DNA from 4 places in the Arthrobacter sp. yr096 genome. Region 1 is predicted to be linked to each of the others. Evidence: riboswitches for the same ligand, from Rfam matches in the RefSeq annotation. Region 1 holds a riboswitch; each other region holds the start of a gene.
The links. A riboswitch is a leader RNA that binds a small molecule or an ion and turns the genes downstream of it on or off. The one in region 1 is predicted to bind S-adenosylmethionine.
Positions count from the first base shown of each region.

Region 2: linked by a shared signal. The riboswitch ahead of BMY91_RS03825 (aminotransferase class V-fold PLP-dependent enzyme) and the one ahead of BMY91_RS15210 (LLM class flavin-dependent oxidoreductase) in region 1 are both predicted to bind S-adenosylmethionine.
Region 3: linked by a shared signal. The riboswitch ahead of BMY91_RS13785 (DUF1737 domain-containing protein) and the one ahead of BMY91_RS15210 (LLM class flavin-dependent oxidoreductase) in region 1 are both predicted to bind S-adenosylmethionine.
Region 4: linked by a shared signal. The riboswitch ahead of BMY91_RS05160 (homoserine O-acetyltransferase MetX) and the one ahead of BMY91_RS15210 (LLM class flavin-dependent oxidoreductase) in region 1 are both predicted to bind S-adenosylmethionine.

Region 1 is NZ_FNYI01000005.1:398,968-401,161, forward strand. It holds gene BMY91_RS15205 (LLM class flavin-dependent oxidoreductase) at 1-814, opposite strand, end outside; SAM riboswitch class IV at 1,037-1,146, shown strand; gene BMY91_RS15210 (LLM class flavin-dependent oxidoreductase) at 1,183-2,194, shown strand, end outside.
Region 2 is NZ_FNYI01000001.1:816,645-818,838, forward strand. It holds gene BMY91_RS03825 (aminotransferase class V-fold PLP-dependent enzyme) at 1-988, opposite strand, end outside; SAM riboswitch class IV at 1,020-1,133, opposite strand; gene hisN (histidinol-phosphatase) at 1,317-2,129, opposite strand; gene BMY91_RS03835 (ribosome small subunit-dependent GTPase A) at 2,185-2,194, opposite strand, start outside.
Region 3 is NZ_FNYI01000005.1:103,279-105,472, forward strand. It holds gene BMY91_RS13775 (O-succinylhomoserine sulfhydrylase) at 1-181, opposite strand, end outside; gene BMY91_RS13780 (rhodanese-like domain-containing protein) at 182-592, opposite strand; gene BMY91_RS13785 (DUF1737 domain-containing protein) at 589-852, opposite strand; SAM riboswitch class IV at 866-977, opposite strand; gene BMY91_RS13790 (NtaA/DmoA family FMN-dependent monooxygenase) at 1,144-2,194, shown strand, end outside.
Region 4 is NZ_FNYI01000002.1:49,306-51,499, reverse strand. It holds gene BMY91_RS05165 (bifunctional o-acetylhomoserine/o-acetylserine sulfhydrylase) at 1-686, shown strand, start outside; SAM riboswitch class IV at 861-977, shown strand; gene BMY91_RS05160 (homoserine O-acetyltransferase MetX) at 992-2,113, shown strand; gene BMY91_RS05155 (hypothetical protein) at 2,158-2,194, opposite strand, start outside.

The DNA.
Region 1 (2,194 bases):
CGTCCGCTGAGACGATCACATGCGGTTCCCGCAAGGCCGCGGAGGGTACGAAGTGCGCCCTGTACTCGGCAATGGAATCCAGCACGCCCGCCGGTGCCACGTGATAGTTCGCCCCGAAGGGGAGGCCCAACTTGCCAGCCAAACGGGCGCTGGGTCCGGCTGTTGAGCCGTGGACCCAAAACTGGGGCGCCTGGCCGAGGGCGGGTGTAGCCGTGACTTGCTCACCATGTTTGGTCCTGTATTCGCCGGTGAAAAATCCGATGATGTCCTGGATGTCGTTCTCGAAGTTGTCCGTGTCGCCGGGGAAGCGGCCCAGCAGTTCACCCTGCAGCCGAAACTTCCTGGGCAGGACTGCGCCGAAGATGGGGCGCGGCGCAGGAATCAGCAAGCCATCCACCATGCGATCGGTGGGCCCGGAAGAGTCAGCGGGTACCACCCCGGGAGCCGGTTCGCCGGGCGACTTGGGCGGGCCGGAGCGGCCAAAGCCCAAGTCCACACGGTCCGGGAATACCGCAGCGAGCGTTCCGATGCTCTCCGCAATCTGGAGGGGCCGGTAGTTCCCCAACAGGGTGGCCGCAGTTCCCACCCTGATGGTCTTGGTGGCGGAGGCAACCAACCCGGCCAGAATGTGCGGGGCTGACCCGGCAACGCCGGTGTTGAGGTGGTGCTCGGCCAGCCAATACCGCGAGTAGCCGGAAGCCTCGGCAGCGGCGGCAAGGGCAAGGGTGCTCCGCAGGGCATCGCCGGGAGTCTGGCCGGCGGACACCGGGCTCAGGTCAAGAACGGACAGGGGAGTAGCTGGAGGCTTCGGCATGGCACGACACTACGGAGCCCCGTGCAGAGCCCAAAGCCGATTCGTCACCCCGCTCAACCGGACTAAATCCAACGAAATCCGGCGAAACGGGCCGTCACAACCGACCCTTCAGAAGCCCGAAAATGACGATTCCAGCAGCCCTTTGACGTGGTATTTCCCGCCTTGACGCCGCAAGTCCAGCGGTTTGTACATTCCTTGGACAGCCTCCTAGATTCAAGTTCAGGTCAAGAGTCAGCACGCCAAGGACCGGCTCGTGCTGCGGCAACCCTCAGGCATTACGTGGCGGGGTGCTCCGGAAACAGACCAGGCCGCATCTGCGGCAAGTGAATGTCGTCCCAGCCGCTGTGCGGCCTCTGAAAGAGAGAAACATGCCTTCCACACCTGTACCCGAATTCCGCTCCCGCGTCATCGCAGTGGAGCTCGACGGCGATGGCGCCCACCCCGCGTCCTGGCGCAAGGCCCACCATGATCCGCAGGCACTGTTGGGGGGCCAGCGGATCCGTGAAACCGTCCAGGCAGCGGACATCGCCGGCTTCCATGTAGCAACGTTCAAGGACACCCGCGTGGTGGATCCTGGAAGCACCGGGATTGCGGGCCGAATCGACGCGATCCAGCGCGCGGCCTTTGCAGCACCGATCACCCGGTCCATTGGGCTTGTGCCAGAGGCGGGAACGATCTTCACTGAGCCATTCCATGTGGCCACGCAGTTGGCCAGCCTGGACTACTCCTCCTTGGGGAGGGCGGGTTGGCTGGTTAGCGCGGAGAACCGGGAGAAGGAAGCCCGCTCCGTGGGGCGCACGCAGTTGCCGGAAGGCGAGGCCGTCAGCGAAGCCGCAGATGTGGTGCAAGCCAGCCGCCGGCTCTGGGACTCCTGGGAAGACGACGCCGTGATCCGTGACGTTGCCACGGGGCGGTATGTGGATCGGGACAAGCTGCACTATGCCGACTTTGACGGTGAGCGCTTCTCCGTCAAGGGCCCATCCATCATTCCGCGCCCACTCCAAGGGCAGCTCGTGGTGTTCGCGCCCGCTGAGCTGATCCCCGCCGTCGAGGCTGATGTTGCCCTGGTCTCCGCAGACACCACGGACGCCCTACCGCAAGCTGCCCAAGCAGCTGCCGCTGCCGGTGCGCCGAGGACCCTGGTGGAACTGGACGTCATCCTCGATTCCCGTGGACAGACTGCGGAGGACCGTCTGGCCGAGCTGGACTCGTATGAAGAGTGGACGGGCGGGGCTCGCTATGTGGGCAGCGCCGAAGGGCTGGTGGAACTGCTCACCACGCTGTTCGCAGCGGCCGACGGCGTCCGCCTCAAGCCAGCGGTACTGGATGTGGACCTTCCCGAATTGGCCAACAAGGTGCTCCCCGAACTGCACCGAAGCG
Region 2 (2,194 bases), on a different contig from region 1:
AGGAACGGATGGCCGATTCATGGGCGTGCCAGGCGTCCTGGTCCAGCCCGGAGATCACTTGGGTGGCCCTGGCAAGAGTTGCAGCCCCCAGGACGTTGGGGGAGCCACCCTCATGCCGTGCCGGTCCGGTGGCCCAGCTGACGGAATCGAGGCGCGCTTCGCGAACAGCGCCACCACCTGCCAGATGGGGGGTGCCGGCGTCGAGCCAATCCGGCCGGCCCACGACGACGCCCGCGCCGAAGGGTGCGTAAAGCTTGTGGCCAGAGAAGACAACGTAATCGACGTCGGCCTCTGCAATGTTGATCCGGCGATGGGGTGCAAGCTGGGCAGCATCCACCACGATCCGGGCACCGTACTCGTGGGCCAAAGAGGCGAGCTGGGCGATGGGAAGGATTTCGCCGGTGACGTTGGAAGCTCCAGTCACGGCTAGGAGGCTTACGCCACCCTGGGCCAACTCGGCGCGGAGTTTATCCACCGTGGCCGCCAATGTTGGTGCAGCGATGACGCTCCGGTGCGGCACGCCTTGCCAGGGGAGCAGGTTGGCGTGGTGTTCGATGTCCAGGTACAGGACCTCGCCGGAATACTGGCCATCATGCTGTGGCAGGCACCCTGCCAGCAGGTTCAAGGAGTCTGTGGTGTTGCGCGTAAAGATGACGGAATCGTCAGCCCTGCCGCCCACGAAGTCACGGACGATGTTCCGTGAGTTCTCGTAGACAGAGGTGCTGATCTGGGAAGCGTAGCCTGCCCCGCGGTGAACGCTGGCGTAGTAGGGCAGCACTTCATTCAGATAGGCCGAGACGATGGTCAGGGCTGGGGCGGATGCTCCGTAGTCGAGATTCGCGTAACGAACGTGGCCGCCTTGGATCAGCGGAGCCTGCAACTCTGCACCGGTTACGGCTGCGAGGGGCCGTACGGCTGCGGACGCCTGGGCTGCGGATTCTTCGGGGAAGGACGGAATGATGTTTGAGTCGAACGTGACAGTGCTCATGGGACCTCACTCAAGAGGGACCCCCATAGGGGATCCGCGCTTGCCGCATCCGTTCCGGACCGGCCGGGTCGTCACCCGGGGCACCCCACCGCGAATGGAGGGTTGCCGGCCAGCAAACCGGGGTTTAGCGCTGGCACTCGTGACCTGTAAAAAAGGTTAGGGCACTCCACGTGGCCCATCCAAAGCCGGAACCGTTTATTAAGCTCATTGTTACGCCGGTTGCAAAAATTGCGATTGCCCGAATTAAGAACGGCGGACGACCCCAAAAGGGGTCATCCGCCGTCGAAAATTCCGTAGGTCGCCCCGCGGGATCTACCTGTGCTTCATCTTAGAGGAGGTCGTCCAGCCCGGGGTTGAGTCGTTTGAGGACCTCCGAGTGGAGAATCGAGTTGGTTGCCAAAGCGTTTCCGCCGAACGGGCCGTCTTCACCTTCCAGGGAGGTAAACCGGCCGCCGGCTTCGGTGACGATGGGGACGAGTGCGGCCATGTCGTACAGATTCAGTTCGGGCTCGCAGGCGATGTCCACCGCACCCTCCGCCACCAGGCAGTAAGACCAGAAATCACCGTAGGCACGCGTTCGCCAAACGTCCTCCGTGAGTCCCATGAACTCGTCAAGGTTGCCACGTTGCTTCCAGCCGGACAGGCTTGAATACGACATCGAAGCGTCGGCCAGTCGGGAAACATTGGACACTTTGAGCCTGGTAGCGGAGGCAAGGGAGCGGCCCATGTAGGCGCCCATATCCTTCGCAGCCCACCAGCGCTTGCCCAGAGCCGGGGCGCTCACCACGCCTACTACTGGTTCGCCCTCGTCCACGAGGGCGATGAGGGTTGCCCATACCGGAACGCCGCGGACGAAATTCTTGGTCCCATCGATGGGGTCGATGATCCAGCGGCGCGAGCCGTGACCGCTGCTGCCAAACTCTTCGCCGAGGACGGCGTCACGCGGGCGGGAGCGCGACAGCTGACCGCGAATGGCTTCTTCGGCGGCCTTGTCAGCATCCGTGACAGGGGTGAGGTCCGGCTTGGTTTCGATCTGCAGGTCCAGCGCCTTGAAGCGATCCATGGTCTGGGCGTCAACGGAATCAGCGAGGACGTGGGCAAGGCGCAGGTCATCGTTGTAGGTGGAAACGGGATGGGTCATGCCACCAAACTATCCTGAATCATTCGCTGCAGTGGGGACGTGAAGCCCTAAACGATCAGTTGACG
Region 3 (2,194 bases), 300 kb from region 1:
AGTAGACAAAGCGTTCGTCCTCGCCGGTGAAAGCGCGTTCGGCAGCAGCAGCGGATTCGTAGACGAAGCCGGAATTCAGGAAGACGGGCTCAGCTGTCTCTTGGAAATTGGTGCGGTCAAGGCCACCACGGACGGCCTGGGTGTCAGGGCTCCAGCCGGCGGCGTCAGGATTGAAAGTCACTTACTCGGTCCCCAGGTTCGTCGGCAGGCCACGGTTTTTCCAGCCATTCACGGTGCGCTCACCGTAGCGGTCCGGTTCGCCTTCGAAGCCCTCCAGGACGTTGTAGGCGGTAAAGCCGGCCTGCGTTGCCGCGATAGCGGCCGAGACGGAGCGCTGGCCTGAGCGGCAGATGAACACGAGCTCCACCTTGTCGTCCTGCGGGGCCTGCTGCTGCAGGTCCTCGATGAACCGGGAGTTCGGGATGCCGCCGGCGAGGTTCCACTGGATGAACAGGGGATCGTTCTCGGTGGCTTTGGTGTCCGGAATGCCGATGTGGGCCCACTCGCCCTCGGTGCGGACGTCCACCAGAATGGCGCCTTCTTCAAGCTTTGCCCACGCATCCTGCGGGGTCAGGTCACCTGCGTAGCTCATGCGTGGCCCTCGAATGCTTCTTCGTCGTCGTTCTCCAGCTGGTCAACGGCGTTGGCCACAGCGGCATCTGCGTTGGCGATCGCGGCGGGCAGCACGATGGCCTGGGCCACGATCACGTCAGTGCCGTTGAACGTGGCGGCCGGGCTGCCGTGGAGCACGTAGCCTTCGGCGAGGGCGTTGTGGATCCGCTCGCAGAAATCACGGGTGTCCGGGCCTGTAATCAGGCGGTAGGAGAGTTTTTCTTCAGTGGGTTCAGGCATTGCTGGTGCTCCTCAGTCACGCTTGCAGTTCGAGTTGTCGATACGCCGAGTAGTCACCTGAGGCACCCCGCCGGAGAGAGGGTTGCCGACCAGCAAGTCAGGGCTTTGCGCTGGTTCTCATTACTCAAGAAAAACGTAACATCCACGACCGTTGAGCTGCATGTGGCGGGGGTATCGCCGTCGTCATGTTGCGTAATCGGCGGTTCTTGGAGTAGCCCTCCAAATAAGACGCCCCGGGAGCATAATTGACGCAGTACGACCCCCTGTAACTTCGCATGAAATCAGGTCGCGGTGAACGGACAGAGCAGTTCTACACTCAAGCCCATGCTTCATTTTGGATGGTTTGTGGGCCACGGATTCGGAGTCCAGGGTTGGGGAACTCCGGGTTACAGCCTGGGCTATGACTGGAAGAAACCTGCCCTGTACCAGGAGGCCGTGCGCGCGTTTGAGCAATCCGGCCTGGACCTGTTCATCATCGAGGATTCGCTGACCGTTCCGGACACGTATGGCGGCACGGCTGAGGTTTCGCTGGCGCATGCGTCCTTCGCTCCGAAGCATGATCCGTTGGCTTTGGTCCCGTACCTCCTTTCCGCCACGGAGCACCTCGGGATTGTGCCCACGGTCAGTGCATCGTTCTATCCGCCGTTCACGGCCGCCCGCCTCCTGGCTACCCTGCAGCACTTCTCGGAGGGGCAGTTGGGATGGAATGTGGTGACGTCCGGCAGCGATTTGGCCGCGCAGAACTACGGGTTGGACCAGCAGATCGAACACGACCTGCGGTATGAGAAAGCGGAGGAATTCGTCGACGTCGTCAGGCGGCTGTGGCGGAGCTGGGAGCCTGGCGCGGTGCTTGAGGACGCGGACGCCGGGGTGTTCGCGGACCACAACAAAGTGCATCCGATCGATCACCAGGGCCACTTCTTCAAGGTTCGGGGCCCACTGAACACGGCACCGCTGCCGGAGGAACCGGTCCTGGTCCAGGCCGGTGCCTCGCCCCGGGGGAAGGCGTTCGCTGGCGGACATGCGGATGTGGCGATTGCCTTGGCCCGCGGCGTTGACGGTATGAAGTCCTACCGGGATTCGATCCGTGCCGAGGCTGCCAAGGCCGGCAGGAACCCCGACGACGTCAAGGTGCTTTTTGTGCTCAAGCCCACCGTGGTTGGGTCTGCGGCAGAGGCCGAGGAATTGCGGGCACAACGCAGGGAGCTTACCCAACGCGACATCGACAGCCAGCTCAACTCCATCTCCTACCTTTCCGTGATCGACTTCAAGCAGTTCGACCTCGATGCCCCACTTCCCGAGCTGAGCACCAACAGCAACCAGGGCACCCTGGAGCACTTCG
Region 4 (2,194 bases), on a different contig from region 1:
TTGGCGGACACGGTTCTGCCATTGCCGGCGTGATTGTGGACTCCGGCAACTTCGACTTCGGCCAGGATCCGGAGCGATTCCCAGGCTTCAATACCCCGGACCCCAGCTACAACGGACTTGTTTACGCGCGCGATCTCGGCAAGGACGGTGCTCTGGGCGCCAACCTCTCCTACATCCTGAAGGCGCGGGTCCAGCTGCTTCGCGACCTTGGCTCAGCCGTCTCGCCGTTCAATGCCTTCCTGATCGCCCAGGGGCTGGAGACCTTGAGCCTGCGCATCGAACGTCACGTCGCCAACGCCACCAAAGTGGCTGAGTGGCTTGAAGCCCATGACGACGTCGAATCGGTAGCCTACGCGGGGCTGCCGTCGAGCCCTTGGTACGACCGTGGCCGGAAGTATGGTCCGCAGGGCACCGGCGCAATCGTTGCCTTCACCATCAAGGGCGGCGTTGAAGCGGGCAAACGCTTTGTGGACGGCCTGGAGTTGCACTCCCACGTGGCCAACATCGGTGACGTCCGTTCCCTGGTGATCCACCCGGCATCTACCACGCACAGCCAGCTGACCGTGGAGCAGCAGGTTGCTGCCGGCGTCAATCCCGGCTTGGTTCGCCTGTCTGTAGGCATCGAGCATGTGGATGACATCATCGCTGACCTGGAGGCTGGATTCAGGGCCGCAAAGGGCGCCTGAGCAGCGTCCGGCCCCTGGCCAAGGCGCCTTCAGCTGGAACGCCGCCCGGCCCGTCGATTATTCGCCGGGCGGCGCTCCCGGGTGCTCGTTCATGAACCAACCAGCCTTAAACCGTCACACTGCTGTCACATTCTTCGCCAGAACAGCGGTGTCCTTCCTAGACTCTACGTATTAGGTCATGAGTGCCAGCAGACAGCCCCGGCTTGCTGGCCGGCAACCCTCCTTACGCGGTGGGGTGCCCCGGGTGAGGACCTGGCCTGTCGCACGCAAGGCGGCGGGCAAGCGCGAGGTTAGGTATCAAAGGAATGACCATTACTGCTGCAGCCCTTTCCACAGCCGAACAAGAAGACGGCACGGTCAAGTACGCCGGCATAGGGCCGCTGGAACTTGAGGCCGGGGGCTTTCTTCCGGATGTCGTGCTGGCCTACGAAACCTGGGGTCGCCTGAACGCGGATGCGTCCAACGCCGTGCTCATCCAACATGCACTGACGGGCAGCACCCACGTAGCCCGTGGTGCCACGGACGAGGAAGGATGGTGGGAGCAGCTTGTAGGACCGGGCGCCACCATCGACACAGACCGCTTCTTTGTGGTCTCCATCAACATCGTGGGCGGCTGCTATGGAAGCACCGGCCCCTCTTCAGAAGCGCCGGACGGCAAGCCCTGGGGCTCGCGTTTCCCCCTGATCACCCTCCGCGACAGCACGGAGGCCGAAGCGCGGCTTGCCGATGCCTTGGGGATCGAGGCCTGGCATGCGGTCCTGGGCGGCTCCATGGGTGGGGCGAGGGCTCTTGAGTGGGCAGTGACCCTGCCGGAACGGGTCAAACGTTGCGCCGTCATCTCCGTGGGCGCCTACAGCACGGCGGAGCAGATTGCCTTCGCGCAGGCCCAGACCCTCGCCATTCGGCAGGACCCACATTTCAAGAATGGGGACTACTACGGCGGAACGGCGCCCGAGCAAGGATTGGCCTTGGCCCGGCGCATCGCCCACATCACTTATCGCTCAGCACTGGAGCTGGACTTCCGCTTTGGCCGGGAGGCCCAGCACCAGGAGACGCCTCTTGCTGCTGCCGTCTTGGGGGAGCGGGGCCGGTATCAGGTGGAGAGCTACCTCGACCACCAGGGCAGCAAACTGGTCCGGCGCTTTGACGCGAACAGCTACATCGCCATCACCGAGGCACTGATGTCCCACGACGTCACACGCGGGCGGGGCTCGTTGCAAGAGGCGTTGTCCGGGACTACGGCAGAGTTTTTCGTCGCAGCCGTGGACACGGACAGGCTCTATTTCCCGGCACAGTCACAGGAATTGGCCGCGGCACTGCCGGGCGATGTTCCCGTTCACGTCATCGAAGCGCCGATTGGCCACGATGGATTCCTGACAGAAATCGGGCAGCTGTCAACGCAGCTTCGCCAGGCATTCTTCGCCTGAGCATCCGGACATTCCTGGCCTGAGCATCCGGGCAGATCGGGCGCTCAGCCGTTCATGATGTCGGCGCGCTGCTTCATGTAA